4 regions of the Sinorhizobium sp. 7-81 genome follow, and region 2 is predicted to be linked to each of the others. Evidence: predicted binding sites of a transcription regulator. Region 2 holds the regulator's gene; each other region holds the start of a gene.
The links. The regulator LexA, encoded in region 2, represses DNA repair genes until DNA is damaged. The targets are predictions, from matches to a motif close to TGTTCNNNNTGTGTTCNG.

Region 1 (7,877 bases), on a different contig from region 2:
TCGGCATCTTCATGACGCCGGTCTTCTACGTGCTGATCCGCAAGCTCGCCGGCGAGCGGCCGCTGAAGCACTCGGGAGCACACATCGAAGCGCCGCACCTCGCCCCCGCCGAGTGAACGGGAGTCCCCTGCCCGATGGCGCCTCAAGCGGGCCGGACGAGAAATTGTCCGGCCCGCTCACGTTAGATCATTTCATTGTTTCAACAGCGAAATGATCTGGCCCTTTGAAACAGCGCAATTCCGGACGGAAAACCGCTACACACAGTTTTTCCTGGAATTGCGCTGAGAGCCTACTGCACGTTCCCTGAATCGTAGCGCGGGCTGTAGCGCCGCCATCGCGCGTGACAGCCGGCACTCGATCGGATAAACCAGCAGCCTCCGACCTCACAGGCCTGCGTGCCGCGCAGATGGCTTCCGATAGATGACCTCCACCGATCCGATCACCAATCTTTCCACGCTTATTCGCTGCCCATCCGTCACCCCCGCCGAAGGCGGCGCGTTGACCGCGCTGGAGGCGATGCTGACTCCGCTCGGGTTCCGGGTCGACCGAGTGACAGCAAGCGAAGCCGGAACGCCGGACATCGAGAATCTCTACGCCCGGCTGGGAAGCGACGGCCCGCACTTGATGTTCGCCGGCCATACCGACGTCGTGCCGGTCGGCGACGAAGCCGCCTGGACGCATCCCCCCTTCTCCGCGGCGATTGCCGGCGGCCAAATGTATGGGCGTGGCGCCGTCGACATGAAGGGCGGCATCGCCTGCTTCGTGGCGGCCGTTGCCCGCCACATCGAGAAGCATGGAGCGCCGAAAGGTTCGATCTCGTTTCTCATCACCGGCGACGAGGAAGGCCCGGCCGTCAACGGCACGGTGAAGCTTCTTCAGTGGGCGGCGGCGAAAGGCGAGCGCTGGGATGCCTGTCTTGTCGGCGAGCCGACCAATCCCGATGCGCTTGGCGACATGATCAAGATCGGCCGGCGCGGTTCGCTCTCCGGCCGCATCACCGTTCACGGCGTCCAGGGACATGCGGCCTATCCGCATCTCGCCGACAATCCGGTGCGCGGCATCCTGCAGCTCACGGAGGCATTGATGGACCCGCCTTTCGACGGCGGCACCGAGAGCTTCCAGCCCTCGAATCTCGAGGTCACGACCATCGATGTCGGCAATCCGGCCGTCAACGTCATCCCGGCGAAGGCGAGCGCCAGCTTCAACATTCGCTTTAACGACAAATGGACCGCCGAAAGCCTCATGGCGGAGATCATCGCGCGGCTCGATCGTGCCGCGGCGACCGACAAGCTCAGGCCGGGTCGCGCGCTCGTCCGTTACGACATCGCCTGGAACGAGCGTCCGAGCCACGTATTCCTCACGCGCAACAACGCCTTGATCGATTCGCTTTCCGGCGCGGTCGAGGCCGTCGTGGGGCGCCAGCCGAAGCTCTCGACCACCGGCGGCACCTCGGACGCGCGCTTCATCAAGGATTATTGCCCCGTCGTCGAATTCGGCCTCGTCGGGCAGACGATGCATATGGTCGATGAGCGCGTTGCCGTCGCCGATCTCGAAACCCTGACCGAGATCTACGAAACCTTCATCGCCCGCTGGTTCGGTCATGCCGCTGCTTGAGGAGGTCCTCGCCTATATCAAGGGGTTGTGGCTGCTCATCCGCGGCGACCGCGAAGGGTTCCGCTGGCTGGACATCAGCGAGAGCGGCCTGTGGCGCTCGTTCGCAGCGATCCTCTGGTCCCTGCCGGCGATCGCCGTGACCTGGGCGTCCTGGCGGCTTTATTACCTTTCGGCGATGCCGGCCGGCACGACGATCGGCTTCGGCTTCATCCTGAAGCTGCTTGTCATAGATCTTGCCAGCTGGCTCCTGCCGATCATCCTGATCGTGATCCTGTCGCGACCGCTGGGATTTGCCTTTTTTGTAGTGCCCGTGATCGTCACTACCAATTGGCTCTCGGTGCCGCTCTCCTATGCCATGGCGCTACCGGCGGCGATACGTCTGGTGATTCCGGGCAGCGAGGGACTGACAAGCCTGATCTGGCTGCTGCTGCTGGTCGCGAGCGTCGGCTTGCTCTTCCGGCTTCTGCGCACGGTCACCGGCGACCAGACCTTGCTCGCGGCCGCGCTGACGGCCCTATTCCTGCTGCCGTCGGTCATGATCGGCGAGTTCCTGCAGCGTTTCTTTGGTCTTGTTCCAGGCTAGCGAAACGCGAGGCATCAAAGACCGCGCCTGACGAGGATCAATAATCCACCTGCATGAAATAGAGGCCGTCGGGCGGGGCAACTGGCCCGCAGGCCTTCCGGTTGCGCGCTTCGAGCGCAGCCTGCAGATCGTCCGGCGTCCACTTGCCCTCGCCGACCAGCTTCAGCGAGCCGGCGAAGGAGCGAATCTGATTGTGCAGAAAGCTCTGGGCTGACGCGCGGATCTCGATGAGATCTCCCGTTCGCGTCACGTCCAGCCGGTCGAGCGTGCGCAGCGGGCTCGTTGCCTGACAGTGGGCGGAGCGGAAGGTGGTGAAGTCGTGGTAGCCGACCAGCCGCTGCGCCGCCTCATGCATCGCCTCATGGTCGAGCGTCTTCGGCACCCACCAGGCACGCCGTGCCTCAAGCGCCAGCGGCGAGCGGCGGGAGATGATGCGATAGAGGTAGTGGCGGCGAAGCGCCGAGAAGCGGGCGTCGAACTCCGGTGGCGCTTCAAGCGCATCGAGAATCGAGACACGCTCTCCGGCAAGCGTCAGATGGGCATTGAGCGCGTTGCGCAGCGTGTGCGTCTTCCATTGGCGTGTGAGATCTGCATGCGCCACCTGCCCCATGGCGTGAACGCCGGAATCGGTGCGTCCCGCGCCGCGGACGGAGACCGTCTCGCCGGTCAGCGACAGGATCGCTTTCTCGATCGCACCCTGGACGGAGGGACCGTTTTCCTGGCGCTGCCAGCCGACATAATCGGAGCCGTCATATTCGACGGTCAGGCGATAACGCGGCATCAGGCGATCCTCGTGCCGGCAGCGACAGGCGTTCCGCGCAGGAACTCGGCGACCTCGAGCGGCTTGCCGCCGGCCCTCTGCAACCGGGTCGGCCGGACCGCGCCGTCGCCGCAGGCGATGGTCAACGCCTCGTCCAATACCGTGCCCGGCGCGCCGGTTCCCTTGGCGTTTTCGGAATGCAGCACCTTTATCCGTTCAAGTTTCCCGCCGATCGTCAGCTCGAACCAGGCGCCGGGAAAAGGCGAAAGGCCGCGAATATGGTTGTGCACCTCGCTCGCCGGCTTGGTGAAATCGATGCGGGTCTCGGCCTTGCTGATCTTGGCGGCATAGGTTGCGCCCTCTTCCGGCTGTGGCGTCAGCGGCAAATCACCCGCTTCGAGCTTGGCCATCGCCTCTTTCATCAAAGTCGCTCCAACCTGCATCAGCTTGTCGTGCAGTTCGCCGGCGGTCATCGTCTCGCCGATCACGACGGCCTTGGTGAGCGCGACCGGACCGGTATCGAGACCCTTGTCCATCTTCATCACCATCATGCCGGTCTCGTGGTCACCGGCCATGATCGCGCGCTGGATGGGCGCTGCGCCCCGCCAGCGCGGCAGGAGCGATGCATGTCCGTTGTAGCAGCCGTGCCTCGTTCCCGAGAGGATTTCCTCGGGCAGGAGCAGGCCATAGGCGACAACGACGGCGACGTCGGCATTGAACTTGCGGAAAGTCTCGCGATCGTCCCCATCCTTGAAATTCAGCGGGGTCAGAACAGGAACGCCTAGAAGTTCTGCTGCCTGATGGACAGGCGATTTCTGCAGGTCGAGACCGCGTCGCCCGCCGGGACGCGGCGGCTGCGTGTAGACGGCTACGATCTCATGGCCTGCCTCGGCCAGCGCGACAAGTGTGGGCACCGAGAATTCCGGCGTTCCCATGAAGATGATGCGAAGCGGCAAGGCGGCAAACTCCGTCTCTTGAAATCAGGCTGCGCCCACGATTTTCGCGCCGACGCGCGGGCGCTCCAGCGAATAGTGAGAGCAGGATGCGGGCGGAAACCCCGCACACGGTTATTTTCCTCGTCCCACTCTACTGCGCCCCGCGTCTTATCAGACGCGCAAAGGTCGCTGTAGCATTTTGTCCTCAAACCGATTGCGGTTGAGGACTCATGCGGTAGATGTCAGATCGCCTTGGCGCCGCGTGTCTTGGCCGCCTTGGTGAACTTGCGGATCACCATATCCCGTTTGAGCTTGGAGATATGGTCGATGAACAGAACACCGTTCAGGTGATCGATCTCGTGCTGCAGGCAGGTGGCAAGCAAGCCGTCCGCCTCGACCGTCTTCTCCTTGCCTTGGCGATCGAGATATTCGACGGTGATTGCGGCCGGGCGCTCCACCTCCGCATAGTAGTCCGGGATCGACAGGCAGCCTTCCTCGTAGACCGAGCGTTCATCGGAGGACCTGACGATTTTCGGATTGATGAAAACGAGCGGGCTCTTCTCCTCGTCTTCCTTCGACACGTCGAGAACCAGGAGGCGCTTCGGTACGCCGATCTGGATTGCGGCAAGGCCGATGCCCGGCGCATCGTACATGGTTTCCAGCATGTCGTCGGCCAGGCGACGGATGTCGTCGTCGACGGTCTCCACCGGCTTGGACACCTGGCGCAGAACCGGATCGGGAAGAATGATTAGCGGCTTGATCGTCATGCTGATCCCATAGCCGATCTTTCCGCTTGCGCGCAAGAACATTGCCTCTGGCAAAGATCGCACAAACCACCGCTTGCTGCTTGCGAAAGCCGCGACATGTTTGTTCTTGTTTTGATCTGGTCTTCGGGCGCGAATCTGTTAGGCTGCGGCCATGGAGCCCATCGCCCTTTCCTTCGACCAGCCGCTGTTTCTCATCGGCGCCCTGCCCGTTACGGCCGGTCATCTCGTCACGGCCGCCGCCGTTCTCATGATGCTCGCGAGCCTCATGCTTGCGCGCCGCGCGCGGTCGGCCCGCACCGACGAGCGAGACGAGCAGATGGCAACGCTCCTTGCCGCGCAGACGGAATTGCAGGGCCGGATCGCCGCCATGACCGAAGTTTTCGGCACACGCCAGGCTGAACTCAACCAGTCCCTCAGCCAGCGCATCGACGGGATGACGCACCGGATCGGCACTTCGATCAGCGAGCAGACGAAAGCGACGCACGAAAACCTCCGCCGCCTGCAGGAGCGGCTCGCCGTGATCGACAACGCCCAGAACAACATACAGTCGCTGGCCAAGGACATGGCCGGGCTGCAGAGCATTCTGGCAAACAAGCAGACGCGCGGGGCCTTCGGCCAGTCGCGCATGGAAGCGATCGTTGCCGACGGGCTGCCGATGGGCGCCTTCGCCTTTCAGGCGACGCTCTCCAACGGCGCGCGTCCGGACTGCACCATCCGCATGCCGAATGGCCAGCCGCCGCTGGTCATCGATGCAAAGTTTCCGCTCGAAGCCTGGAACGCCATGCGCGACGCTGCGACGGCCGAACGGCGGCAGCAGGCGGCGCAGGCCTTCCGCCGCGACATGGAGGTGCATATCCGCGATATCGCCGGCAAATACCTTTTGCCGGGAGAAACGCAGGACACGGCCTTCCTCTTCGTTCCCTCCGAATCGATCTTCGCCGAGATCCACGAGCACTTCGAGGCGATCGTGCAGAAGGCGCATCGCCAGCGCATCGTCATCGTCTCGCCGTCGCTTCTGCTCTTGTCGATCCAAGTGATCCAGGCAATCCTGAAGGATGCCCGCATGCGCGAGCAGGCGCACCTGATCCAGGGCGAAGTCGTGCGCCTGATGGAGGATCTTTCGCGCCTCGACGAACGTGTGCGCAAGCTTCAGGGCCATTTCGCGATGACCCAGAAGGACGTCGACGATATCCTCATATCATCAGACAAGCTGACCCGGCGCGGCGCCAAGATCGAAGCCCTGGAACTTGCGGCCGAGGCCGAACCCGGGCAGGGCGACAAGAACGGTCGGCCGATGGACAATCGGATGGGGCAATTGAAGCTGCGGGTGGTTGACGAGGACTGACGCGGTCGGGCACTCTTCGCGAAAATCAATAATCCCACGGGGAATCTTCATATGATCACTGTCCTTGGGTCCATCAACATGGACCTGATCGCCACCACCGCGCGCCTGCCGAAGCCCGGCGAAACTGTCGCCGGAACCGGTTTCTCGACCGCCGCCGGCGGCAAGGGCGCGAACCAGGCGCTGGCCGCTCGTCGTGCCGGCGCATCGGTGCGCATGGCCGGCGCCGTTGGCTCCGACAGTTTCGCCGAGGGCGCTCTGGCGCTGCTCAAAGAGGCTGGCGCCGATCTCAGTCTCACAAAGACGGTCGATGCCCCGACCGGAACGGCGCATATCATCGTCGGCGGCGATGGCGAAAACGTCATCGTCGTCGTCGCCAGCGCCAATGCGACGGTGAGCGAGACCGACGCAACGACGGCGCTCGAAACCATGTCAGCCGGCGACACGCTGATGCTGCAGCTTGAAATTCCGGCGGCCACCGTCGAGAAGGCGCTTGCGGAGGCCAAACACCGCGGCATCCGCTCGATCATCAACATCGCGCCGCTGACGCCCGAGGCCGCCCGCCTCGGCCGCATGGCCGACATCGTGATCGCCAACGAAACCGAATTCGAGTTGCTGGCCGGCAAAAGTGGCATCGACGCCGCTGCGCGCGAGGCGGCGATGAAACAACTCCACCAAGAGACCGGGCAAACCGTGATCGTGACGCTTGGCGCCGAAGGCGTGATCGCCATTCACGATGGTGCCGTTCACCGCGCCAAGGGATTGGCCATCGAACCCGTCGACACCGTCGGCGCCGGCGACACCTTCTGCGGCTATCTTGCCGCAGGGCTCGATGCGGGACTGGCCTTCGCCGACGCGCTGCGGCAGGCGGCGGTCGCCGGATCGCTCGCCTGCCTCAAGCCTGGCGCGCAACCAGCAATACCGCTGGCAACCGAGGTCGCGGCTCGCCTCTGAGCGGCGCGCCCGTTTTTGCGGCCCATTTGCGCCCGCTTCGCAAACCCGACAGCCCATGTCGCGCCGGTTAAACTCAGAGCGCCGAATTTGCGTTCGCGACCATGAATCAAGCTTCGGTGTTGGCCGGATCTTAAGATTTGATCCTCTATTCAGATGCATGAGAAGGTCGACCGCGATCAGGTTTGACCGCCTCCTTCGTGCCGGTTGGCATCTGGCGCTCCATGATGGAGTTTCACCCCACAATTCGGAATGCGTCACGCCGTGGGCAGCAAGCCCGCGGACCTCTCAGTATGTGAGGATTTCATGTTCAAGTTCCAAGCCAAATCACTGGCGACCAAACTGATCGCTGTGACAGGCGGTACGATCGCACTCGTGCTGCTCGCCTCGAATTTCGTTCTCATCTCCCAGACACAGGATCGCGTCGAGACACTGGTCTTCGACGGGGCCCAAGCCGAAGCGAGAGCCATCGCTTCCGACATTGCGGGAAGCGTCGGCGAACTCGCTGCCGCAGCACGCACCATGTCCGGCGTGCTTGGCCGGGGCCACGCCGGAAAATCGACCGATCGCGTCGGTGCGATCAATCTCTTGAAGGCCAATCTCGAGCAGCACAGCTTTGCCTTCGGCAGCTGGTTCGCCGAAGAAGCGAAAGCCTATGACGGGCGCCAGGAAGACGTCGTCAACAACAAGGAACTCGGCGGAAACGAGCAAGGCGTCTTCACGCCCTACTGGTCGAAGAACCGCAACGGCGAAGCGCAGTTCTCGACCTTCAAGGCGGATTACGCCGCCGAGTGGTACAGCCTGGCCGCCAAGAGCGGCAAGGGCGCGATCACCCAGCCCTACCTTGCGGAAGGAACCGACGTCCCGACCACGATGAGCTCGATCGCCTATCCGGTGATGTCCGACGGCAAGCTGATCGGCGTCG
Region 2 (7,877 bases):
TACTCGTATGGGCCCCGATCGTTCACGCGAACGATGACCGATGTGCCATTTTCCATATTGGTGACGCGCGCATAGCTGGGCAGCGGGAAAGTCGGGTGCGCGGCGGACAGATGATACTTGTCGTAGACTTCGCCGTTCGCCGTCAGCCGCCCGTGAAAGGCGGAACCGTACCAGGACGCGACGCCTAACTTGTTGTAGCCGAAATCCTCCTTCGGCTGATACCACTTGCCCTTGACCTGATAAGCCTTTCCGACCTGGTAACGCCCACCACCCTTCGGGATGTTTGTCCCGGTCGCGACCCGCGGGCTGGCTTTGACGCCATAGACCGACTCGGCAAAGTATTCCTTGCTCCGCGCCTTGCTTGTCTTGACACTCGAAGCCAATCCGCAGGCGGCAAGCGTCGCGCAAAGCAACGGAACCGCAGCAACACGTAATCCCCTCGAAAGAAGTGCTGCATCTCTTCTAAAAATCATCTGTCCCCAATATCGTTCGCAAAGCCGTATTTCGAAAACATTCCGCTCTAGCCCCCGCGGAAAGCTCGGCGTCTCGAAACGAGACAGTCGATTAATCATGTCAGCAAGACGGCAAAATTGCGAACAGGGAGCCTGAAGCGCGGCAAAAATCTTCCGCTATGGTTTACAAATCGTATAAACCCGGGCGCGAGCCTCTCTCGTGCAGCCTAGGTCTCCTCCCGGGAGACCGGAATTTTCCCGAGCGCCGGGCACGTTAAAACTTGCAAAGACTGCGAGATTTGCCGTTCAACCCAGCGCCAAGGCTGGTGTAGCCGTCTCGTCGGCTGTGAAGGCCGAGTGCCTGCGACTTCCGACCGCAGACCACGCCAAGCGGGGGGCCGGCCGAATTGCCGTGCAGCCTCTTTTCATATTCGTGGCTCCGCTACGGACAATTTGCATAGGGCGGCGGGCCGTGCTGGATCGCGCGGTTCTGAAGCTGGAGACGATAATCGGCGAGCACCTTGTTGGTCTCGACATAGGTGGGGTCGGTCACGTTGCCCCAGAGATAGAAGATCGACGCGTCGCTCGGCGTCAGCGTGGCGCTCGGATCGCCCTGAACCCCCTTCCACGTTGCCTGCGTCACGGGCGTGGCGAAGAGCGAGGGATCGATCACCATCTGCTGTGTCCAGAACCAGCCCTGGCGCACGCATAGCGTCGGCGCGACATGCCAACCCCAGTTCACGAAGCAGTTGGGATTGTTTTTGGTGGCGACGTGCAAGCTCCCCTGTATCCACACCTTGCGCGGCTTGCGTCCCATATTGATCATCAGCCGGCACATCTCGTGCGCGCGGCCCCAGCAGCCGTCATCGGGATAGAGAAAAGGGATGCAGGGCGCTGGCACCGTGAGTGGCGGGCAAGACTTCGCGCTCATCGCATCGAAGATCTGCTGGGCGGTCGCTTTCGAAACGCAGCGAAACCACCACCAGGGCCAGAACGGCCAGCGCCAGATCCAGTCGAGCAGACGCTTCCACCACGGCCGTTCGAACGGCAGCGAATCAGGTTTGGGCCAAGGCGGCAGCGGCGCGTCATCGGGGCCGGGCGTATAGGCGCGAATATCAATGATGTTGTGCGCATCATCCTCGGTGATGATAAGCAGCTGCCCCGAGTCGAGCGCGGCGCGCAGCAACGGCTCGAGCGTCGCGAAATCGGGATTGTCGCGCCTCAGGGCGTGGCGGGCGTGCGATCTTTCGAGCATGACCTCATAGCCCTGGTCGCTCGGAAGCATGCTCATCGGGCGCGTCACGCGCGGGATCAGCAGCCGTGTGATTGCCGCGCTGTTAGGATCGATCTCCAGATAGACCGGCGCCTTGCGCCTCGCGAGCCCGTCAAGCACTTGGACGAAGCCGCTCGATCGGGCATCGCTCGCGTCAAGCCGGGCGCGGCGCCCGCCTTCGAGCACGACCCAAAGCCCCTCGCGCAGCAGCTCGGCAGTGGGCCGGTCAAGCGGAGGATCGAAATCAATGCGGGTCGAAACAATCGCATTGGGATTTGGCATGGCACACCCCCCGGATGCGCCAGAATATCAGAGCGCTACGCGCCTGTCCTTGCGTAGAATTTATGGCAAACTGAACAACTTTTAGCTCTATTATGGCCATCCCTTCCAATGATCGCAAATGCGACCCGCCTGCTCGCCTCAGCGAAACTCATCGGCATCACGCTGGACCTCTAATCGCAGGTCATGCAGGGCATGCAAGCGAACGCCGCCGAGCACGTTGACGCGGCGATCAAAGCTGCTAAAAAGCCAGCCGTCGAGTGATTGGGTAGCAAGCGGTAGCAGCTGCCGTTTTCAGGAAACCAACAATTGTTGGATTTTCAATCGACTGGAGGAGTGGCCGAGCGGTTTAAGGCACCGGTCTTGAAAACCGGCGTGCGTGAAAGCGTACCGTGGGTTCGAATCCCACCTCCTCCGCCAGCTGTCGCCGATTGCCGTCTATAGGTCGATACCGCCGCCGATCACCGCATTCTAGAGAACCGCCGATTCTACGCTAAACGCGATATGTCTTGGAGACTAGTTCAGCGCAATCAGGCAGCTTACGACCCCAAAAATGGATCGGACCTGTCGGCGCAGTCCGTTGGGGGTATCGTGCGACTAAGCAGGAACGTATGTCAGCCTAATCGTGTCCTCGCCAACGGGATCGGCGGAAACAAGGCGGAGCGGCGGCCGTGGGCCGGCAAAGAATGGCTTGCCGCGGCCAAGCACGATGGGTTGGAAGTAGAGTCGGTACTCATCGATAAGACCAAGGTCGGTTAGGCTTCGTGCCAGGTCTGGTCCGGAAACGGCAATCTCTCCAACGAGCCGAGCCTTCAGACTACGTATCACCGCCTCGATGTTATCATCGACAAGTGTGGCGTTGGGGCCGACTGACTTCAACGAGCGCGATACGACCCACTTCGGTTGGCGCCGCCACGCCGCCGCGAACTCGTGTTGCTCCTCACTCCATTCAGGACGGTCTTCGTCCCAGTAACGCATGGTCTCGTACATGCGACGGCCGTACACACTGCCGGTCAGGTCGCGCACGTGCTCTATCCAGTGACGAAAGAGCGCGGGACCTGTCCGCAGTTCCAGGTGGTCGACGTAACCGTCCAAGGACTGGTTCATTCCGAAGACAAGCTTTGCCATGGCTGCTAAATCTCCACCCCAAGGCCTTCACGATAGTACGAGCAGCGTGATGCGGAAAGTGAAGTCGGGCGCAAACTGCGCGCCGCGTCGTCGGTCTGATGAATAACCGCGCCCCGTTTACCACCGAGTGCTGCCATTCGCTCGTAGGTCTATCCAGGAGAGTGATGGAGGGTTATGGCCTCGATGAGCGAGTTCATCGGACTTGTGCGGCAGTACGCATCGAGCTCGCGACAGGTTCGCTCGTCGAGATCTAATATCCGGCCAACTTGATATCCACGAGCTCGTGCCGCCGCAGTGGGACTGATCTTCCACTCCGACGTCTCGATTCCCGTAGCGAGCCAAATCCTGATCCAGGAAATAACAGCAGCCACGCGCGCGAGTTCCGGGGCTCTCACCAGGCTCGTGGAGATAGAGCACGGCATCGACTAGCGATGTCCCGCCCCCTGGCGATCCGAGGGGCTCCGGTCGTTACGGCTAAGCGACGGTCGTCGTGGCGGTGTCGACGACCTCAAAGTCGTGGGTGATCGTGGCCGTCTTGGCGAGCATCGCCGACGCCGAGCAATATTTCTCGATGGACAGCGCAATGGCTCGCTCGACCTTGTTCGCCGCCAGGCTGCGCCCCTTGACCACGAAGTGGAGATGAATGCGAGTGAACACTTTCGGATCCTGCGCAGCACGCTCCGCGTCGATCTCGACGACGCAGTCCTCGATCGCCTCGCGGCCCTTTTCGAGGATGTGAACGACATCGTAGGCCGAGCAACCCCCAGTGCCGATCAGCACCATCTCCATCGGGCTCGGGCCAGGTGTTTTTCCCTCCGTCCCGAATGCTGTCCCAAGCACAACCTTGTGCCCACTCCCGGACTCGCCAAGAAACGTCCGGCCTTCAACCCATTTGATGCGTGCCTTCATGAGATTCACCTATTACCACCACGTACCATCATAGTCCTGCAGACGTTCATGATCTGCAACATTCGACGTCCCTGGCGCAAAGTCGCGAAAATTCACGGAATTTTAGGTACTTGCGGAACACATATGGAACAGATAGTGTCTGTTCTTGATTTGTTTCGCGACTCTGGAGTGACGCGCCATGCTAACCCGCAAGCAACAGGAATTGCTTCTGTTCATTCACGAACGGATGAAGGAATCCGGGGTGCCGCCGTCCTTCGACGAGATGAAAGATGCACTGGACCTCGCCTCCAAGTCAGGCATCCATCGGTTAATCACCGCGCTTGAAGAACGCGGTTTCATTCGCCGCCTTCCTAACCGGGCGCGAGCACTCGAAGTCATCAAGCTGCCTGAAGCCTATGCGACGAGTGCGCAGCCTCGGCGTGGCTTCTCGCCAAGCGTGATCGAAGGTAGCCTGGGTAAGCCACCCGCGGCGCCTGCGGCCACTGCGAAGTCGGCGCCACCGAGTGATTCTGCAACGGTGTCGGTGCCGGTCATGGGACGAATCGCAGCCGGTGTTCCGATTTCCGCGATCCAGAACAACACGCATGATATTTCGGTACCGGTCGAGATGATCGGCAACGGCGAACATTACGCGCTTGAGATCAAGGGCGACTCGATGATCGAAGCGGGTATCTTCGACGGCGACACCGTGATCATTCGCAACACAAGCACAGCCAATCCCGGCGACATCATCGTGGCACTCGTCGACGATGAAGAGGCAACGCTCAAGCGGTTCCGCAGGAAGGGCGCATCGATTGCGCTCGAGGCCGCCAACCCGGCTTATGAGACGCGGATTTTCGGACCGGACCGCGTCAAGATCCAGGGCAAACTCGTCGGGCTCATTCGCCGTTATCACTAGTTGAGGACAGCCAGTCGCTTGGCGACCGCTCTGCCTGCGCCATCACGTCAATCGCCCGATGCGCGGCATGGCGACCCCGGAAAGCATTGCAGAGGGAATTGCCACGCTTCGCCGTCGGGCCGACGGGCAGACACATTGCCGTAGAGACCGACGTGTCGGCGGCGACAGTAAGCCGGGCGCTCAGGCGAGTGGGTCTTGCGCGGCTGAAGGATATCAGCCGGCCGAGCCGATGCGCCGCTACGAACGCGAAAAGCCCGGCGAGATGATCCACATCGACATTAAGACGCTCAGGCGCTTCGATCGCGTCGGCCACCGGATCACCGGTGACCGCACTCGCCAATCGGCAGGCTCGGCATGACCGAGGGCAACCTCTTGAGGCGCCACACCTAGCCGACCCGGCGGGTGGCGTCCGTCGTCGCTACGGTGCGTGTCGTTCCGGCTGCACCACCGAACCAGGCAGCGAGGGCGCCTACAACAAGCGATAGGAAGCCCAGGAGCGCTCCACTGGAAACGACGGTGGCGGCCGTGTCGGCGGCTTCGGTCGCCTGCTGCTTGGCGCGTTCCACCGAAGCCTTGTAGCTTTCCTCGTACTCTTGAACCTGGGTGCGCGCTTGGTCCACCGGAATGCTCTGAGCCCTCGCGATGGCGTCGGCAGCGCGATTTCGGGCTTCTTCCGCAGTCGCTTCGTCGCCAGTGACGGCCGCACGCACGGCGGCAACTGCAGCATCGCGAAGAGCTGCGGGATCGTTGCCCCCGGTCGCGCTTCTGATCTGCCGTTCGATATCGGCCATTGGATCGACGGATGTCGCGACGGCAGGTGCCGCGGCAGTCGTGGCTATGGCGGCAGTCCTTCCAACGCCCCCGATGATGCCACTCAAACCGCTGAAGGCGCCGCCGACCACAGCGCCGACCGAGGTCGTCAGCAGATAGAGAACGACCAGTGTCGTGACGGCCCAACTGGTCAGTCCATGGTAACTTCCTGTCACCCTGCTGGGACGGCCTGAAACCCTGCTTGCGACATATCCGCCGACGAACGCCGCGACGATGCCCGAGATAACGAACCAGAGACCTCCTGCAATCGAAAACGTACTCGCGTTCGGATTGTCGGCGGTTGTCGGATCAATTACCGCGGCTCCAATTCCAACGCCCAAGAGGTTCAGTAGAAACTGCACCGCAAGCGCGAGCGCCACGCCGGCAAATACCGCTCCCCAAGAAATTTGGTTAACGGCGGCGCTCGCCGAAAGATCGGAGACGTAATCGGTCTCACGGGCGTGGTGAACGGCGACAGGTTCGCTCATTGACATATTCCTCCCGGATGCTCACGCGCTTCCCGCTCAAACCGTGGATGCTCGAAACTGTTCCCCGGGACAACCAATGATCCCCGACGGAGGCATGCGAGGCGCGTTACCGCCTGAGCGGGCGAAATAGCAAACTCAAATATGCCTGCGTCATCCGCCCACTTCTTGATGTGCTTGAATGAAGGGCGCCGGCGCTTTCAACCATCCGTCCACGTGCGATGTTCGACTTCGGCGACAAGCGGGCTGCATCGAGATCGCACCCTTTTGCCTCAGCGACGTTGCCGGTGTCGGTCCTGATTTCGTCGAACAATTCGCACACCTTCACCGATTCCCGATCACTGCAGCCGGTTGCTCAAGACCATGTAAACGAGGTTATCGCCCCTTGCACGCCGCCAGCGGCAGGTGACGGATCGCGGCCCGATATGGTGGATGGCTCATATCCTACGATCACGAACGTCTCGGCGCCGGGATGAGATCTTTGACACCGGTCGTTTCGGGATGCTTCGAGCCATGCTCGCAAGCGACGGGAAGAATTCCTTCCCGTCCGCCTCCACCTCTTTCGAAAGCGCGCGCCTTGCAAGGTGCGCCATCGCCCGCATCAATTGGGGCGGCGCCGCCAGCAAATTGTTGACATTGAGCAATGGCGAAAGCGGGAACAGACTGCCACACCTGCCCGCAAGTGGCAGATGACGCGATTTCGCGCGGAAAATTGTGCAATCAAGTGGATGATGTGGCTTTGGAGGCCTCGCCCGGAATTGAACCGGGGTACAAGGATTTGCAGTCCTCTGCGTCACCACTCCGCCACGAGGCCTCTCACGCTCGATCGATCAAGCGATGGCCGGCGTTTAGAACGAATCTATGAGGAGCGCAAGGGGGAATGGTTCGAAAATGGCGGGACGACGCGAGGTCGTCCACGTTCTCCCCAGCGGTCCCAACCGCGGTCTCGCCCGGAGCGATTTCGGCTCTGCCGACAGTTTTGCATGTCTACAATGCTACCGGGCAGCCACGCCCCCCCCGACAAAGCATCGCGACAACCGCACGCGAGCATTCGCTGTCGAATTGGCGTAGCTGCGCCCTCAGGCAATCGGGTTTCGCAAGCCCCGGCCCGCGTCAGGATTTGCCGGAATTCTGCGTGCCACGCCAGCGCGCCCACCAGACCGCCAGCTTGCGGCGGCGGCGGCGGATCGCCGGTATGTCATGGGAAAGCACGAGCAGCCCCAGCGGAATCATCCAGAAGCCCAGCACCGGCAGAAAACCCAACACACCGCCTACGATAAGGAGCGTGCCAACCAGAATCCGCAACACCGGCGAGTCGGGCAAGCCGATACGCCATTTTCCGAGAACGATCTCGCGCGTTCGTGGATCGATACCGAAATGCCGTTCTTTCTTGCCGTTCGTCATTATCCGTCTTTCATGCTCGTCTCCCAAAATTGGGGCCTTCTCCACAGCCTCGCAACCGGCGTCGTCATTTTTTTTGAAAAACCGCTTGGCAAATCGAAAAAGCATTTGTATTAGCAGCCTCACTTCTGCGGCGCAGATGATCCCTGGTAGCTCAGCGGTAGAGCACTCGACTGTTAATCGATAGGTCGCCGGTTCGAATCCGGCCCGGGGAGCCAGTTTCCAAAGCCCTGCACCTCACG
Region 3 (7,877 bases), on a different contig from region 2:
CCTCAGCGAGCTTGCCGCGGTGCCGGCGACGCTGCTCTTCTTCGAGTCACCGCATCGGATCGCGGCGACGATCGTCGCCGCCGCGGATGTTCTTGGTACGGAGAGGAAAGCGGCCGTCTGCCGCGAGCTGACGAAGGCGTTCGAGGAATTCCGCCGCGGCACGCTCGGCGAGCTCAGCGCCTTCTACGCCGACGGCGCGAACGTAAAGGGCGAAATCGTTCTGGTCGTCGGTCCGCCGGATGCGAAGCCGGCTCCAAAGGAAGCGGACGTCGACGCCCTCTTGAGCGCGCTTGCGCAAGACATGCCGATGGGCAAGGCCGCAACGGAAGCCGCCCGCCGGACCGGACTGCCCCGCAAGGAACTCTACGACCGGCTTCTCGCTCGCAAGGAACGCGATGAAGGTTGATCAGCGGGATAGTCGCAAGCTGAACGCCTTGAAGCGCGGTCACGTCGCCGAATATCGCGCGGCGCTCTGCCTGGTGCTCAAAGGCTATCGCATCGTGGCGATGCGTTACCGCACCAAGCTCGGCGAGATCGACATCATCGCCCGTCGCGGCGATCTCGTCGCCTGCGTCGAAGTGAAGGCTCGCCGCGGCTTCGACGAGGCGGTCTTCGCGGTCTCCGATACGGCGCAGCGGCGCATCAGGGCGGCAAGCGATATCTGGCTGTCCCGGCAGGCGGATTTTCATCGTCTCTCCGTCCGCTACGATATCGTCGCGGTCACTCCCTGGCGCTGGCCGCGGCATCTGCCGGACGCCTTTTGAATTTGTAATCGTCACGACATAAAAGCGTTGCGGGCCTGTCATGGAAGGCCACTAGTCCACTGCCATCCGCAAACGGTGGAGAGGACAGGGGACCATGTTCAAGAGAATTTCGCTTGCAGCCGTTACTTTCGCATTTTCCGCAACGACATCGCTCGCCGCGACCAACATCACCTGGTGGCATGGCATGGCCGGCCGCAACGGCGAGGTCATCAACGAGATCGCCCAGAAATTCAACGAATCCCAGAGCGCCTGCGCCCTGACGCCGGTCAGCAAGGGCACCTACGAGGAAGCGCTCGCTTCCGGTATCGCCGCTTTCCGCTCGGGCGAGCAGCCGAACATCCTGCAGGTCTTCGACGCGGGTGCCGCGACCATCATCAATGCCAAGGGCGCCGTCATCCCGGCCGAGGACCTGATCACCAAGGCAGGCTACGCCTTTGATCGCAACGCCTTCATCGACGGCGTGCGCTACTTCTACGCCGACAGCGAGGGCAAGTTCGTCGGCATGCCGTTCAATTCTTCGGCGCCGATCATGTATATCAACGACGAGGGGCTGAAGAAGGCCGGCGTCGAAGCTCCGAAGACCTGGGAAGATTTCGAGGCAGTCGCTCCGAAGCTGAAGGAAGCCGGTTATATCCCGCTCGTCCAGTCGCAGCTTACCTGGCAGTTCACCGAAAACTTCTTCTCGCGCAACAACATCCAGTTCGCGACCAACAACAACGGCTACGACAGCGTCGCCGACACCGAGCTCAAGGTCACCGACCCGAACCTGCAGATGATGTTCGAGAAGCTCAAGGCCTGGAAGGACGAGGGTTACTTCGCCTTCTACGGCGCCGGCTGGAACGACAACCAGAAGGTTTTCGAGGAAGGCAAGGCTGCCCTCTGGATCGGCTCGTCCGGCTCCTTCGGCGGCTTGACGAAGACGGCGCAGATGCCGTTCTCGGCGACCTTTCTGCCCTATTGGGGCTCGATCGAGGGCGCCGGCACCAACTCCTTCATCGGCGGTGCCGCGCTCTTTGCCATGTCCGGCAAGTCGGACGAGGAAAACAAGTGCGTCGCCGACTTCTTCCAGTTCCTGACATCGCCGGAAATCCAGTATTTCTATCATAAGTCCACCGGCTACGTGGCGATCACCAAGGCAGCCTACGAGCTTGCCCAGAAGGATGGCTACTACAAGGAAAAGCCTGTTGCCGAAGTCGGCATCAAGCAGCTTCTCCTGCCGGCCGGTGAATGGTCGAAGGGCTATCGCCTCGGCTTCTACCCGCAGATTCGCGAGATCATGGAGCGCGAGTACGGCCGCATCTTCTCCGGCGAAACGACCGTCAAGGACGCCTTCGAGATGATCGAGAAAGAAGGCAACGAACTGCTCGCCCGCTTCGCCAAGACGGCGGGCTGATCATGAGCCACGCCGGCCCCTCATCCTGGCCCTCTCCCCATGCGCGGGGAGAGGTGAGTTCAACGGACGATGGAGCTTTGCGTCTCTCGGCAAAAGCGGGGAGAAGGTGGCCGGCGGGCTGGACGACGGGATCGTCCGGCGATCGAAGCGATCAGGCAGGGGCGAAGCGCGTTCAGTTTTCATCGCCCCTTCTGCCCTATCTCTTCCTCGCGCCGCAGCTCGCGATCATCTTCATCTTCTTCTATTGGCCATCCGCGCAGGCGATCCAGTCTTCCTTCTACCTGGAAGACCCCTTCGGTTTCGGATCCACTTTCGTCGGCATGAGCAACTATGCGGACGTGCTGAAGTCGAACGAATACCTCGGTATCGCGCGCTTCACGGCGATCTTCACGGTTCTGGTGACGTTTTTCGCGTTGTCGATCGGCCTGCTGCTCGCCGTCAAGGCGGATGGCGTCATCCGCGGCAACAGCGGCTATAAGACATTGCTGATCTGGGTCTATGCCATCGCGCCGCCTGTTGCCGGCCTGATCGGTATGATGTTCTTCGACCAGCACATCGGTCCGATCGTCAAGCTCGCGGCCTGGTTCGGATGGGACATCAAGGTGGGGCTCGATTATTTCGACACGGCCTTCGCCATGATCGTCGTTTCCGTATGGAAGCAGATCCCCTACAACTTCATCTTCTTTCTTTCCGGGCTGCAGGGCATTCCCGTCTCTGTGCGCGAGGCGGCAGCGCTCGACTGCCGTTCCGGCACGCGCCGCTTCTGGACGGTCGTGCTGCCCTTGCTCGCGCCGACGGCGTTCTTCCTGCTGATCATCAACGTCACCTATGCGCTGTTCGATACGTTCGGCGTCATCGACGTCATGGTGAAGGACAAGGCTGCAAACAACCCCATCACCCTTGTCTACAAGGTCTATATGGACGGCTTCCGCGGCAATGATCTCGGCGGTTCCTCCGCCCAGTCGGTGATCCTGATGGTCGTCGTCTTCGTGCTCACCATCTTCCAGTTCCGCTTCATCGAGCGGCGTGTCCATTACAACTGAGGTAACGGCCATGCACCGCACGAAAATCCTCGATCACGTCATCCTTCTTATCGGCGTCTTCGTCATGGTCGCGCCGGTTGTCGTCGCATTCATGACCTCAACCCATGAGGTCGCCGATATCCACAGAAACGGTCTGAGCCTCACCTGGGGCGGCCATTTCGCAGAGACTTACGAGGCCGTGCTGACGCGCGAGGGCGGCTTCACCGGCAAGATCACCGGGTTCAACATGATGCTGAACTCGATGATCCTCGGCCTCGGCTTCGCCGCCGGCAAGATCGTGCTGTCCATGCTGGCCGCCTATGCCATAGTCTATTTCCGCTTTCCGCTGGCGACGTTTGCCTTCTGGATCATCTTCACCACGCTGCTTTTGCCGCTCGAAGTTCGCATTCTCCCCTCCTACGAGGTGATGAACGCATTGAAACTGACGAACACCTACACGGGCCTGATCGTGCCGCTGCTCGCGTCGGCGACCGGCACCTTCTATTTCCGCCAGTTCTTCAAGTCGGTTCCCGACGAACTGCTCGAAGCGGCGCGCATCGACGGTGCCGGGCCGTTCAAGTTCTTCATCGATGTTCTGGTGCCGCTCTCGCGCACGATGATGGCCGCCATCTTCATCATCATGTTCGTCTATGGCTGGAACCAGTATCTCTGGCCGACGCTGATGACGACCGACGAGGGCTTCTTCACGCTCGTGCGCGGCATCAAGCAGATCCTGCTGGTCTGGGTCGGCTCCAACATTCCTGACTACAACGAGGCCTTTGCCCTGGCGATCCTCGCGATGCTGCCGCCGGTGATGATCGTCGTCATCTTCCAGCGCTGGTTCATCAAGGGTCTGACCGAAAGCGACAAGTAGAGCGGACCGAGGATGCGGGCTTCTCGCAGCCCTCAGCAGCGAATTTATCAACGGAGGCAACCCATGGCGGCGATCGATATCGCAGAGGTCTCGAAAATCTACGCCGGCGGCGTCGAGGCGGTGAAATCCGTCTCGATCGACATCGCCGACGGCGAGTTCATCGTGCTTGTCGGTCCGTCCGGCTGCGGCAAGTCGACCTTGTTGCGCATGGTCGCGGGCCTGGAGACGATCTCGAAGGGCACCGTGAAGATCGGCCCGCGGATCATCAACGATCTCGATCCCGCCGAACGCGACATCGCCATGGTCTTCCAGAACTATGCGCTCTATCCGCACATGACGGTCTATGAGAACCTCGCCTACGGTTTGAAGAACCGGAAGACGCCGAAGGCCGAGATCGAGGCGCGCGTTGCCGAGGCTGCGCGCATGCTCGAGATCGCGCCTTATCTCGATCGCAAGCCGCGCGCGCTCTCCGGGGGCCAACGCCAGCGCGTCGCCATGGGGCGGGCGATCGTGCGCAAGCCTGCAGCCTTCCTCTTTGACGAACCGCTGTCGAACCTCGATGCGAAACTCCGGGTTTCCATGCGCGGCGAGATCAAGCGATTGCAGAAGCGTCTCGGCACCACCTCGCTCTATGTCACCCACGACCAGCTAGAGGCGATGACACTCGCCGATCGGCTCGTCGTCTTGAACGGTGGCCGGATCGAACAGATCGGCCGGCCGCTCGACGTCTATCACGCGCCGGCCTCGACCTTCGTCGCGAGCTTCATCGGCTCACCGGCGATGAACCTGGTCAAAGGCGTTCTCGACGGCGGCCGGCTGCAGATCGGCACGCAGTCGATCGACCTCGGCTATCGGGCGCCGGCGGACGGATCGGTAACCGTGGGCTTGCGCGCGGAGGACCTGCGTCTCGCCGGTGTTGGCGAGCAGGCCCTGCTCTTTCGGGTCGATTATGTCGAGGAACTGGGCGCGCAGCGCCTCGTCCACGGCGCAATCGACGACCATTCTGTCACCGTCGCGCTTGCGCCGGAGACGCCACTTTCGGACGGTTTTGCCGTTACCATCGCGCCGGAGCGCTTGCATTTCTTCTCGTCCGAGACCGGCAGGAGGCTCGAAGAGCCGAATGCAGCAACGGGCATCGTACCGGCCCCGACGCGAACCGTGAACATGGAGCCTGCATTGTGATTGAAACGACCTCAGCGGCGCTCGCCGTTTCCTCGCTGGAGACGCGCGCCGGTTTTGCACGGATCGAGCGCAGCATTGCCGCCCATGACGCCGTCATGGCGAGCCTTGAGGAAATGAACACGCTTGAGATCGGCGGTGCGCCGCCCGCCCGCGAGCCGCTCGCCTTTCCCTTCACCGTCGCGGCCTGGAACCTCGAACGCTGCCTGTTCCCCGAGGAAAGTGCTGCGCATCTTGACGCCACCGGCGCGTCGCTCGTTCTGCTTTCGGAGATGGACAACGGCATGGCGCGTACCGGCCAGCGGCACCCGACCGCCGAAATCGCCGTGGCGCTCGGCATGCAATACGCCTACGGCGTCGAATTCATCGAACTCGGATTGGGGTCCGATACCGAGCGCGAATTCTGCAAGGACGGCTTCAACGAGAAGGGCTTCCACGGCAATGCGCTGTTGGCGGCCGCTCCGTTCAACCGCCCGTTCATGTTGCGGCTCTGGGGCGAGAGGCTGTGGTTCATGGACGGCGGCGATCAACCGCGGGTCGGAGAGCGTCTTGCCATTGGCGCCGTGATCGAGACTCGGGCGGGCCCTTTCGTCGCCATTTCCACCCATCTCGAAAGCGCGACGACGGCTGCCTATCGCGAGCGGCAAGTCAAGGAACTGATCGACGCGCTCGACGCGACCTTTCCGGGGCTTCCTGTGCTGATCGGCGGCGATCTCAATAGCGGGAATCATATCGGCGGCGATTTCGAAGCCGAGGGCCTGTTTGCGATGAGCGCCGAGCGCGGCTTCACGCGGCACGGCGGTCCGATCGACGGCATGACGACGCGGCCGAGCCTCATCACCCGTTGGCCGAAGCGTGCAATGAAGCTCGACTGGTTTCTTGCGCGTGGTCTGAAGATTGGCAAAAGCCACATCATTCCTTCACCCGATTCCTCGGGCCGCCCGCTGTCCGACCATGATCTCATCACCTGTGTCGTCGAAGGTTTCGAATAGCGCGGGAGGTCTGTGCCCGTAGCGGTCCGGCCCGACGGAGCGCGCAGAGCGTTTCTTTCGGAAAGTGGTTCACGCATTTGTTCTATCATTGTTCTTGTTTTTGAGCGCACTCCGTGCAAGATTTGGTGTTGCAACCGGCGGCGGTTGTGGCGGCACGAGGGCTGCCGTGACTGGAGCGGGATGAGGAAAAAGTGTGAAGCGGTTTTTCCGCGCACATCCCGCTCTGACTTTAGGGGGCATCATGGTCGCGCGTGTCAGCACGGTTGCATTCCAAGGCATCGAAGGCGTTCCGGTCGACGTACAGGTGATGGTCGCACCTGGTAAGGTCGGCATGCAGATCGTGGGGCTGCCCGACAAGGCGGTTGCCGAAAGCCGGGAGCGCGTCCAGGCGGCGCTGCACGCATCGGGCTTGGCGCTGCCGGCAAAGCGGGTCACGGTCAATCTGGCGCCAGCCGACCTTCCGAAAGAGGGCAGCCATTTCGATCTCGCCGTTGCACTCGGGCTGATGGCGGCGCTAGGTGCCATTCCGGCCGATGCTTTGAGCGGCTACGTCGTCATCGGCGAACTCAATCTCGACGGCACCATTGCGGCCGTCGCCGGCGCTCTGCCCGCAGCGATCGGCGCCAACGCGCTCGGCAAGGGCCTGATCTGCCCGGCGGATAGCGGCCCGGTAGCGGCTTGGGCCGGATCGGAGATCGACATTCTCGCACCGCGCAGCCTGATCGCCATCGCCAATCATTTTCGCGGCACGCAGGTGCTGTCGCGTCCCGAGCCGGCCATTCGCGCCGCTGCCGTCAACCTGCCTGATCTTGGCGACATCAAGGGCCAGGAGAGCGCCAAGCGGGCGCTGGAGGTGGCAGCCGCCGGCAACCACAATCTCTTGATGGTCGGCCCACCCGGCTCGGGCAAGTCAATGCTTGCCGCGCGCCTGCCCTCCATTCTCCCGCCACTCTCGCCTGCTGAATTGCTCGAAGTCTCGATGGTTCATTCGATCGCAGGACAGTTGCCGGGCGGCAAGCTCTCGGACCGCCGGCCGTTCCGCGCGCCGCACCATTCCGCCACCATGGCGGCCCTGATCGGCGGCGGGTTGCGGGCAAAACCCGGCGAGGCTTCGCTCGCTCACCATGGTGTTCTGTTCCTCGACGAGTTTCCGGAATTTTCGCCGCAGGTTCTCGATGCGCTGCGCCAGCCGCTCGAAACCTCGGAATGCATCATCGCGCGTGCCAATCACCGCGTCAGCTATCCGGCGGCGATCCAGCTCGTAGCGGCGATGAACCCGTGCCGTTGCGGCATGGCGGGTGAACCCGGGCGCAGTTGCGCCCGCGGCCCGCGCTGCATGGCCGACTACCAGGCGCGGATTTCCGGCCCCTTGATGGACCGCATAGACATCCGCATCGACGTGCCGGCCGTCAGCGCCGCCGACCTCATCCGCCCCGTCGCCGCCGAGCCGAGTGCCGCGGTCGCCAAGCGCGTCGCCCGCGCCCGCGCGCTGCAGGCGGACCGCTTCGCCGCGCTCGGCCATCCCGAGCTGACGAACAATGCCCGCTGTTCGACGGCGATGATCGAGAAGATCGCGGAACCGGATGCCGCGGGCCTGCAACTCCTGAGGGATGCGGCGGAGAAGATGAAGTTCTCGGCGCGCGGTTACCACCG
Region 4 (7,877 bases), on a different contig from region 2:
TGATGGTGCCGTCATGCTCTTGAAGTGGCGACATTCCATCGACGAGCAGGATGACGCGTCCTCCTAGACGCTGCAGGGCTTGCGCGGCCTGCGCCTCGGATTTCAATATTTCGTCATCGACGATCGTGCAAAGCGAAGCCCTCGACGAACCCTCGGCCTTCCACAAGGCGTCGTATGACTCGGCCGAATATCCTTCGACCTCGAGCGCGAACGCCAGGGACCGCCGGAGACCCTGGTCCGGTGCAACGACGACAATGCTTCTGTCAGCCAACAACTTACAGTCCCGCGCAAACTGGCGTGCACATGCCCGCCGATGAGCCGCCATTTAAAGGCCGCGAGCAGGCCGCGCATTGCGCGAGATCAAGACTGCAAGATTAAGAGGGCCCGAAGCCCGCCGCGAGCGCCATACGAACGAGGTGCGGAAGGCTCTTTGCCTTCATCTTGCCCATGACGTTGGCGCGGTGCACCTCGACCGTGCGGGGACTGATGTCCAGGTCATAGGCGATCGATTTGTTCGGCAAGCCTGCCACCACCGCGGAGAGCACCTGGCGCTCCCTCTCGCTCAGCGTGTGAAGGCGTTCCTGAATATCGCGGATTTCATCGACGTCAGCTTCCGGAACGCTCAGCTGTTCGGATGCCCTTTCGATCGCCTCGATGATCACCGAGTCTTCGAAGGGTTTTTCGATAAAGTCCAATGCTCCCGCTTTCATCGCCTCGACCGCCATCGGAACATCGCCGTGTCCGGAGATCACGATGGACGGTATCCTTATTTTCAGATCTCCGAGACGGCGGATGAGATCGACGCCGGACATCTCCGGCATTCTGAGGTCAGTTACGAGAATTCCGTTGCGGACATTCGGTGCGAATGAAAGAAAGGAGGCAGCAGATTGATGAATTTTTACAGCATAGCCGTTCATCGTCAGCATGAACGCGAGCGACTTCCTGACCGGCTCTTCATCGTCGACAATATGAACGGTGTAATCAGTCATTTCCATTGATCCGTTCTTCCACATAGGCGGGAAGCGTGAACCGGAAAGTAGCCCCTCCGGCGGCATTTTTCGAGACGGTCATTTCACCGCCATGCGCTTCGACAATGCGTTTCGAGATCGAAAGGCCTATGCCCATTCCACTTGCCTTTGTCGTGACGAACGGCCTGAAAAGCTGGCCGGCAATTTCCTCAGGAATGCCCCCGCCCGTGTCTTCCACGACGACGGCAATCTCGCCCGGATCCGCCGGCAACGTTCGAACTGTAAGTTCACGGTGCTCGACGTGGCGCATCGCCTCGATCCCGTTGCGCATCAGATTGATGAGCACCTGTTGCACCTGGATGCGATCGACCATCACCATTTCGGCACCGGGCACATATTCGAATACCGTTCTGACGCCGCTCTCGCGGGAGCCTACCAGAGCCAGCGCGCCGGCTTCCTCCACCAGCTTGCGGATGTCTTCGGGTGCCTTTTCCGTTTCGCCTTTCGTGACGAATTCCCGGAGGTGTTTGATGATCTGACCAGCGCGCAGGGATTGGCCAGCGATCTCTTCCAGCGCGCCACGCATCCTCGTTGCCACATTGGCATCCATGTCACGCAAGAGCCTTGTGCAGCCATGGGCGTAGTTTGCGATCGCCGACAGCGGTTGGTTCAGCTCGTGCGCAAGCGTCGATGCCATTTCACCCATCTCGTTAAGACGGGCCAGTCTCGCCAGTTCAGCCTGGATCTGTTCAAGCCGCGCGGCCGACTCTTCCCGCTCCGTCAAGTCCCTGATGAAGCCGGTGAAGAACCGTTCTCCGCCTGATTTCATCTCCCCGACTGCAAGCTTCATCGGAAACGTCGATCCGTCCTTCCGCCGCCCGACGACGACCCGGTCGATTCCGATGATGCGCTTCTCGCCGGTACTCAGGTACCGCTGCATATATCCGTCGTGCTCATGACGGTAGGGTTCCGGCATCAATATGCGCAGGTTCTGACCAATGACCTCTTCTTCGACATATCCGAACTGCCGAACGGCGGCGGCGTTGAAGGATACAACGGTGCCATTCGTGGAACTGACCACGGTGGCGTCCGGAACCGTATCCAATATCGATCTGAGGTGCGCATCGCGGGCCTGTACGGCAGCTTCCGTCCGGTCGATGGCGCGTCTTGCAGCCTGGATCAATTCCCCGAGAGCCACGATCAGGAGCACTGTCGACGCGAAGACGACTATTTCGCCAACGCTCGGCCCGGGCGCATTCTCGATCCACTGTACCGATATTGCAGCAAGTAGCGACAGCCCGAGCGCGAAGGCTATCGGTTTCAGGCCGCCGATCATTGCGACGAGGAGGAGTGCGGGAATGAACGAAGAGAGAGTAACGGTGTCGCCGACGAGTTCCCGTAGCGCCAATCTCAACGCAAGAAGACCGATGACGACCGCAGCTGCGAAAACATAGGCCGAGAGGCCATCGACCCGCCACCTGATCAGCGACTGCCCGAACCGCATCCTCTCGACCATGCCACGTGAGTGCATTCCCGTTATCCAACCAGAGGGATGAATTGCATGCTGTGCCAAGCGTCGCGGCAAGACGGTCTTGGCCGCGGGCTCGCGTGACCTTCCATAGACCATACCGCCGCGATCGGCCACCCCGCCCTGTGGAACATGCCCCGTGATCGCGAAAGGCGGCGTATGGATTTTGTCCGCTGAAACGGCGCCCGCTTGGCTTTGCAACGGCCGGATCGGCTGTTAGGTTCATTATTCGTTCCCGTTTGCGTCGCGAATCGGTCAACCGGAGGGAGGCTCCTTCAGGAGGAACGGTCGAATGCGCTATTGAAGGGATGGTAGGGATACGCCGGTGAAAATCGGCGCGATAAAAGCGGGGGACGATGAGCGCGGCGTATCTTGAGAAACTGAACGATCAGCAGCGCAATGCGGTCGAGCATGGCGTTGGCCTGCCAGACGGAAAAATTGGTGGACCGCTCCTGATCATCGCCGGTGCCGGTTCCGGCAAAACCAACACGCTGGCGCACCGCGTCGCCCATCTGATCGTCAATGGCGCTGATCCGCGCCGGGTTCTCCTGATGACATTTTCCCGACGCGCGGCAGCCGAGATGAGCCGGCGGGTGGAGCGCATCTGTCGGCAGGTACTTGGCGAGAGGGCCGCCATCGTTGCTGACGCACTCGCCTGGGCAGGCACGTTTCACGGGATCGGGGCGAGATTGCTGCGCGATCATGCCCCGGAGATCGGCATCGATCCGGACTTCACCATCCATGACAGGGAAGACTCAGCCGACCTGATGAACCTCGTCCGGCACGAGCTTGGGTTTTCCAAGACGGAAAGCCGCTTTCCGTCGAAAGGCACCTGCCTTGCAATCTATTCGCGCACAGTGAACTCGGAGCAGACGCTCGATGCGGTGCTGCGCGGCTCCTTTCCGTGGTGCATGGCATGGGAAAAACAGTTGCGCGAACTCTTCGCTTCCTATGTCGAGGCCAAGCAGGCGCAGAACGTCCTCGATTACGACGACCTCCTGCTCTACTGGGCGCAGATGGTAAGCGAGCCTGTGATTGCCGAAGAAATCGGCAATCGCTTCGACCATGTGTTCGTCGACGAGTATCAGGACACGAACCGCTTGCAGGCGACGATCCTGACGGCACTCAAACCGAATGGCCACGGCCTGACCGTCGTCGGCGACGATGCACAATCGATCTACTCCTTCCGTGCCGCGACCGTACGCAATATTCTCGATTTTCCACAAACCTTCTCTCCGGCGGCCGACATCATCACGCTTGACCGGAACTACCGCTCGACGCAACCGATCCTGACTGCCGCCAACAGTGTCATCGAACTCGCCCGCGAACGTTTTACGAAGAATCTCTGGACCGAGCGCCAGTCCGCCGAGCGGCCACGGCTGGTGACGGTTCGCGATGAAGCCGACCAGGCCAACTATATCGTCGAGCAGGTACTGGAAAATCGCGAAAGCGGCACGCTCTTGAAACAGCAGGCGGTTCTGTTCCGCACCTCGCATCACAGCGGCGCCCTGGAGGTGGAGCTTACCCGGCGCAACATCCCCTTCGTCAAGTTCGGCGGCCTCAAATTCCTCGACAGCGCGCATGTGAAGGACTTGCTGGCGGTCCTGCGCTTTGCCCAGAACCCCCGCGATCGCGTGGCCGGCTTCCGGCTGATGCAACTCTTGCCCGGCGTCGGTCCGCAGACGGCGGGCCGGGTGCTCGATGCAATGGCCGCCGACCCCGAACCCTTGACGGCGCTCGCCGAAATTCCCGCTCCGCCGCGCTCGGGAGATGACTGGGTTACCTTTGTCGACATGCTCCAGCGCATGCGCAGCAGAAAGACCGCATGGCCGGCCGAAATCGGTGAAGCGCGCAACTGGTACGAACCGCACCTCAATCGCATTCATGAGGATGCGGAGGTGCGCATGGCCGATCTCCTGCAGCTCGAGCAGATTGCAGGCGGTTATCCATCGCGGGAACGGTTCCTGACCGAACTCACCCTCGATCCACCGGATGCGACCAGTGATCAATCCGGCGTGCCGCTTCTCGACGAGGACTATCTTATCCTGTCGACGATCCATTCGGCCAAGGGCCAGGAGTGGAAGTCGGTCTTCGTCTTGAACTGCGTCGACGGCTGCATTCCCTCCGATCTCGGCGTGGGCTCGACGGCCGAGATCGAGGAGGAGCGACGCCTCCTTTATGTCGCGATGACCCGCGCCAAGGACAGCCTGCATCTTGTCACGCCGCAGCGGTTTTTCACGCATGGGCAGAATGCCCAGGGCGATCGCCACGTCTATGCGTCGAGAAGCCGCTTCATTCCGGCAACGCTTTTGCAGTTCTTCGAATGCTCCGCCTGGCCGGTCGCCAAACCGTCGGCTCCCGGCGAGCGAGAAGCACGAAAGGTCCGGGTCGATGTTGGAGCCCGCATGCGTGGCATGTGGCGATAGGGCAAGCCCGCGGTCCGCGCTCCTGGACCCGGCTATCTCGAAGCGCTCATACCAACCAAGCCGCCAACGAGTCCTGAAGGCATCATCGGGGCGTCATCGCCTGAATATGTGAATCGCGCCTCCGGCGTCGTCGGATACGAGGACGGAACCGTCCGGCGCTTCCTTGACGTCCACCGGGCGCCCGACATCTCGGACAAAGGTCGCCGCCGAGACCGGGCGACCGCCCTGGAAGCGCACCCGCACGACCTGATACCCGACGGGAACCGACCTGTCCCAACTGCCGTGCTGGGCGACCAGAGCGTCACCGCCGAGGCTGCGGAAGAAATGGATCCCCAGGGCGGCGACATGCGCCTGAAAGTTGAACGCCGGGGAAATCTGCCGAGCGGGTGGCCGGGCGTCCTCAAACCCTTCGAGCCGGACCCGGCCTCCGAAGTAGGGAAAGCCGTAAAAGCCGCCCGGCCGAAGCGCGTTCAACTCGTCGGGTGGAACATCGTCGCCCATTCCGTCAGCGCCGTTATCGGTAAAGAACATGGTGCCGCCGCGCCAGTCGAAGCCAACCGAATTGCGCACACCCCAGGCGACTCGTCGAAGGTCGGACCCGTCCTGCTTCATGCTGACGATAGTGCCCTGCAGGCCGCGCGGCGAGCAAATGTTGCAAGGCGATCCGAACGAGACATAGAGCCGGGAATCAGGGCCAACGGCGATATAGCGAAAGCTATGGGCTCCCGAATTCGGCAAGTCTCGGCGAATATCGCGCCTGCCGGAGAGAGCACCCCCACGCCCGATATCGAACGCCGTTATGCTGTCCCGCGAAGCGACGAACAAACGACCGCCGGAGCATGCGACTCCGTTCGCGGCGGAGAATCCGGAGGCAACCCGCCGGGCGCGGCCGCCGGACAACGGCACGGCATAGACCGAGGAACCTTTCGTTCCGACAAACAACATGTCGCCGCAGACTGCCATTTCGCGCGCGGCGGGAACGCGGGCGAGCAGTTCGGCTCGCGCCGGGCCAAGGGCGAGGCCGGAGGCGAGCATGGCGACCGACGCGAGCGCGAGAAATCCGGCTTTACGGGAAAAGAGGTCCATCGGCACCCTCCGAATACAAGCTGAATTTGCTGGGGAACTGGTGCGGCTCATTCTTGTTTCAAGCCGGAGCCGAAGCCTCACGGCGAAGTGATCTCCTACAGCACCGCGCGTCTTATCAGACGCGCAAAGGACGCTGGCACGTTGCTTGTGGAGCTGTCCTCTTTGTATGGCTTGCCGGACCGGATCAATCGCCCAAAGGCGGGAGACCCAAGAGCATTTAACGGCCGCGATAGGTCAACGTCGCCGATGGCGTAGTCGAAAGCTTATCCGCTTCGCGCGTCAGGCGATCGCGAAGCGGCGAGCGGATGCAAACCGGATCGGTTGCGCTGGCGTCGCCGGCAAGCGCCATCGCCTGGCAACGGCAGCCGCCGAAGTCCACCTTCTTGCGCTCGCAACTCCGGCACAGGTCCGGCATCCAGTCCTCGCCGCGATAGGCGTTGAACGCGTCACTTTCGTACCAGATCGTGGCGAGCGCGGCTTCGCGCACATTCTCGAAAGACAGGCTCGGGATCGTTTCCGCGGCATGGCACGGAAGCACGCGCCCCGAAGGTGTGACGTTCAGGCCGACACGGCCCCAACCGCCCATGCAGGCCTTTGGATAGCTGGAGTAATAGTCGGCCGGCACATAGTCGATCACCAAGATGCCCTGATATCTTTCGCGCGCCGCCGCGACCGTTTGCGTCGCCTGTTCGACCTGTTCGCGCGTCGGCATGAGCGCCGCCTTGTTGCGCTCGGCCCAGCCGTGAAACTGCACCGTTGCGACTTCGATACGGCGCGCCTTCAGCCGTATCGCCAGTTCGATCATGGCCTCGATCTCGCCCATGTTCTGCCTGTGGCAGACGGCATTGAGCGTCAGCGGGATCCCGGCATCCGCCACCCAGCCCGCGACCGCGATCTTTCTTTCATGTCCGCCGTTGTAGCCGCCGATCCGGTCGGCGCTTTCGGGCGAAACGCCCTGGATCGAGAGCTGGACATGGTCGAGCCCGACATCGGCCAGGCTGCTGATTCTGGCTTCGGTCAAACCCACGCCCGACGTGATCAGATTGGTATAGAGCCCGAGGGATACCGCCGCCCGCGTCAGCTCGACGAGGTCCCGGCGTGCCGCCGGCTCGCCGCCCGACAAATGCAGATGCAGCACGCCGAGGTCGGCCGCCTGCTCGAAGACGTTTATCCATTCCCCGGTCGAAAGTTCATCCTTTGCCCGCGTCAACGCCACCGGGTTGGAGCAATAGGGGCAGGCGAGCGGACATCGATGCGTCAGCTCCGCGAGCATCGCCATCGGAGGAGGCACGCGCGAAACCTCGCGCACGATACCATTTGCAAGGGCGGCGCCACGCTTCATTCGACGATCTCCAGCATGCGGCGGACGGCAAGCTCGTGGACGAAAGCCTTCACGTCGCTGGCAATCTGCGCGACGGGGGCCTCGAACCGGGCGGCAAAGTCGTCAGCAATCCGATCGAGGCTCCGCTTGCCATCAAGCGCTTGCACGATGGCAACGGCGATCTCGTCCAGAGCCATGGCACGCTCCGGCGCCAGCAGGACCATCTGGCCGCGCACCCGGTCTTCGCGCAGCCGTACCCCGCGCGCCAGCTTGACGACGCTGGAACCTGAAATCACCGGCGCATCGGCGGTCATTCGGCGGCCTCCGTCGAGACAGTTTCCCCGATGACGCCTTCCCGCCCGTCCCAGCCTCCCGGCGGAATGCGGCCGGGTGCGACATAGGCCGAATAGAGCGCATCGAGCTGCGACCACAGCACATCCGTCTTGAAGGTAAGTGCCGCGGCGGCGGCATCCTGTTTTTCCTGCGTGTCGGCGTGGTCGAGGACATAGGCAAGCCCGAATGCCACGTCCTGCGGCGCCTCGTTGAGC

Region 1: the regulator LexA is predicted to act here: its motif matches at 4,761-4,778, upstream of QN224_RS01910 (DNA recombination protein RmuC).
Region 3: the regulator LexA is predicted to act here: its motif matches at 6,303-6,320, upstream of QN224_RS01460 (YifB family Mg chelatase-like AAA ATPase).
Region 4: the regulator LexA is predicted to act here: its motif matches at 2,716-2,733, upstream of QN224_RS20010 (ATP-dependent helicase).

The regions. Positions count from the first base shown of each region.
Region 1 is NZ_JASKLT010000001.1:389,453-397,329, reverse strand. Features, by position in the region: gene QN224_RS01940 (multidrug efflux RND transporter permease subunit) at 1-116, shown strand, start outside; gene dapE (succinyl-diaminopimelate desuccinylase) at 421-1,614, shown strand; gene QN224_RS01930 (hypothetical protein) at 1,601-2,197, shown strand; gene truA (tRNA pseudouridine(38-40) synthase TruA) at 2,235-2,978, opposite strand; gene fmt (methionyl-tRNA formyltransferase) at 2,978-3,913, opposite strand; gene def (peptide deformylase) at 4,135-4,659, opposite strand; gene QN224_RS01910 (DNA recombination protein RmuC) at 4,811-6,004, shown strand; gene QN224_RS01905 (ribokinase) at 6,056-6,955, shown strand; gene QN224_RS01900 (methyl-accepting chemotaxis protein) at 7,259-7,877, shown strand, end outside.
Region 2 is NZ_JASKLT010000003.1:159,134-167,010, reverse strand. Features, by position in the region: gene QN224_RS13445 (septal ring lytic transglycosylase RlpA family protein) at 1-473, opposite strand, end outside; gene QN224_RS13440 (protein-glutamine glutaminase family protein) at 895-2,007, opposite strand; tRNA gene QN224_RS13435 (tRNA-Ser) at 2,335-2,424, shown strand; gene QN224_RS13430 (dihydrofolate reductase family protein) at 2,602-3,132, opposite strand; gene QN224_RS13425 (OsmC family protein) at 3,607-4,041, opposite strand; gene lexA (transcriptional repressor LexA) at 4,220-4,939, shown strand; partial or broken gene QN224_RS13415 (IS481 family transposase) at 5,046-5,282, shown strand; gene QN224_RS13410 (PhnA-like protein) at 5,326-6,237, opposite strand; tRNA gene QN224_RS13405 (tRNA-Cys) at 6,975-7,048, opposite strand; gene QN224_RS13400 (hypothetical protein) at 7,348-7,641, opposite strand; tRNA gene QN224_RS13395 (tRNA-Asn) at 7,779-7,853, shown strand.
Region 3 is NZ_JASKLT010000001.1:291,717-299,593, forward strand. Features, by position in the region: gene rsmI (16S rRNA (cytidine(1402)-2'-O)-methyltransferase) at 1-406, shown strand, start outside; gene QN224_RS01430 (YraN family protein) at 396-764, shown strand; gene QN224_RS01435 (extracellular solute-binding protein) at 859-2,157, shown strand; gene QN224_RS01440 (ABC transporter permease subunit) at 2,160-3,200, shown strand; gene ugpE (sn-glycerol-3-phosphate ABC transporter permease UgpE) at 3,211-4,053, shown strand; gene QN224_RS01450 (sn-glycerol-3-phosphate import ATP-binding protein UgpC) at 4,117-5,235, shown strand; gene QN224_RS01455 (endonuclease/exonuclease/phosphatase family protein) at 5,232-6,224, shown strand; gene QN224_RS01460 (YifB family Mg chelatase-like AAA ATPase) at 6,466-7,877, shown strand, end outside.
Region 4 is NZ_JASKLT010000006.1:25,852-33,728, reverse strand. Features, by position in the region: gene QN224_RS20025 (transcriptional regulator) at 1-274, opposite strand, end outside; gene fixJ (response regulator FixJ) at 375-989, opposite strand; gene fixL (oxygen sensor histidine kinase FixL) at 982-2,499, opposite strand; gene QN224_RS20010 (ATP-dependent helicase) at 2,853-4,922, shown strand; gene QN224_RS20005 (PQQ-dependent sugar dehydrogenase) at 5,016-6,008, opposite strand; gene pqqE (pyrroloquinoline quinone biosynthesis protein PqqE) at 6,226-7,350, opposite strand; gene pqqD (pyrroloquinoline quinone biosynthesis peptide chaperone PqqD) at 7,347-7,643, opposite strand; gene pqqC (pyrroloquinoline-quinone synthase PqqC) at 7,640-7,877, opposite strand, start outside.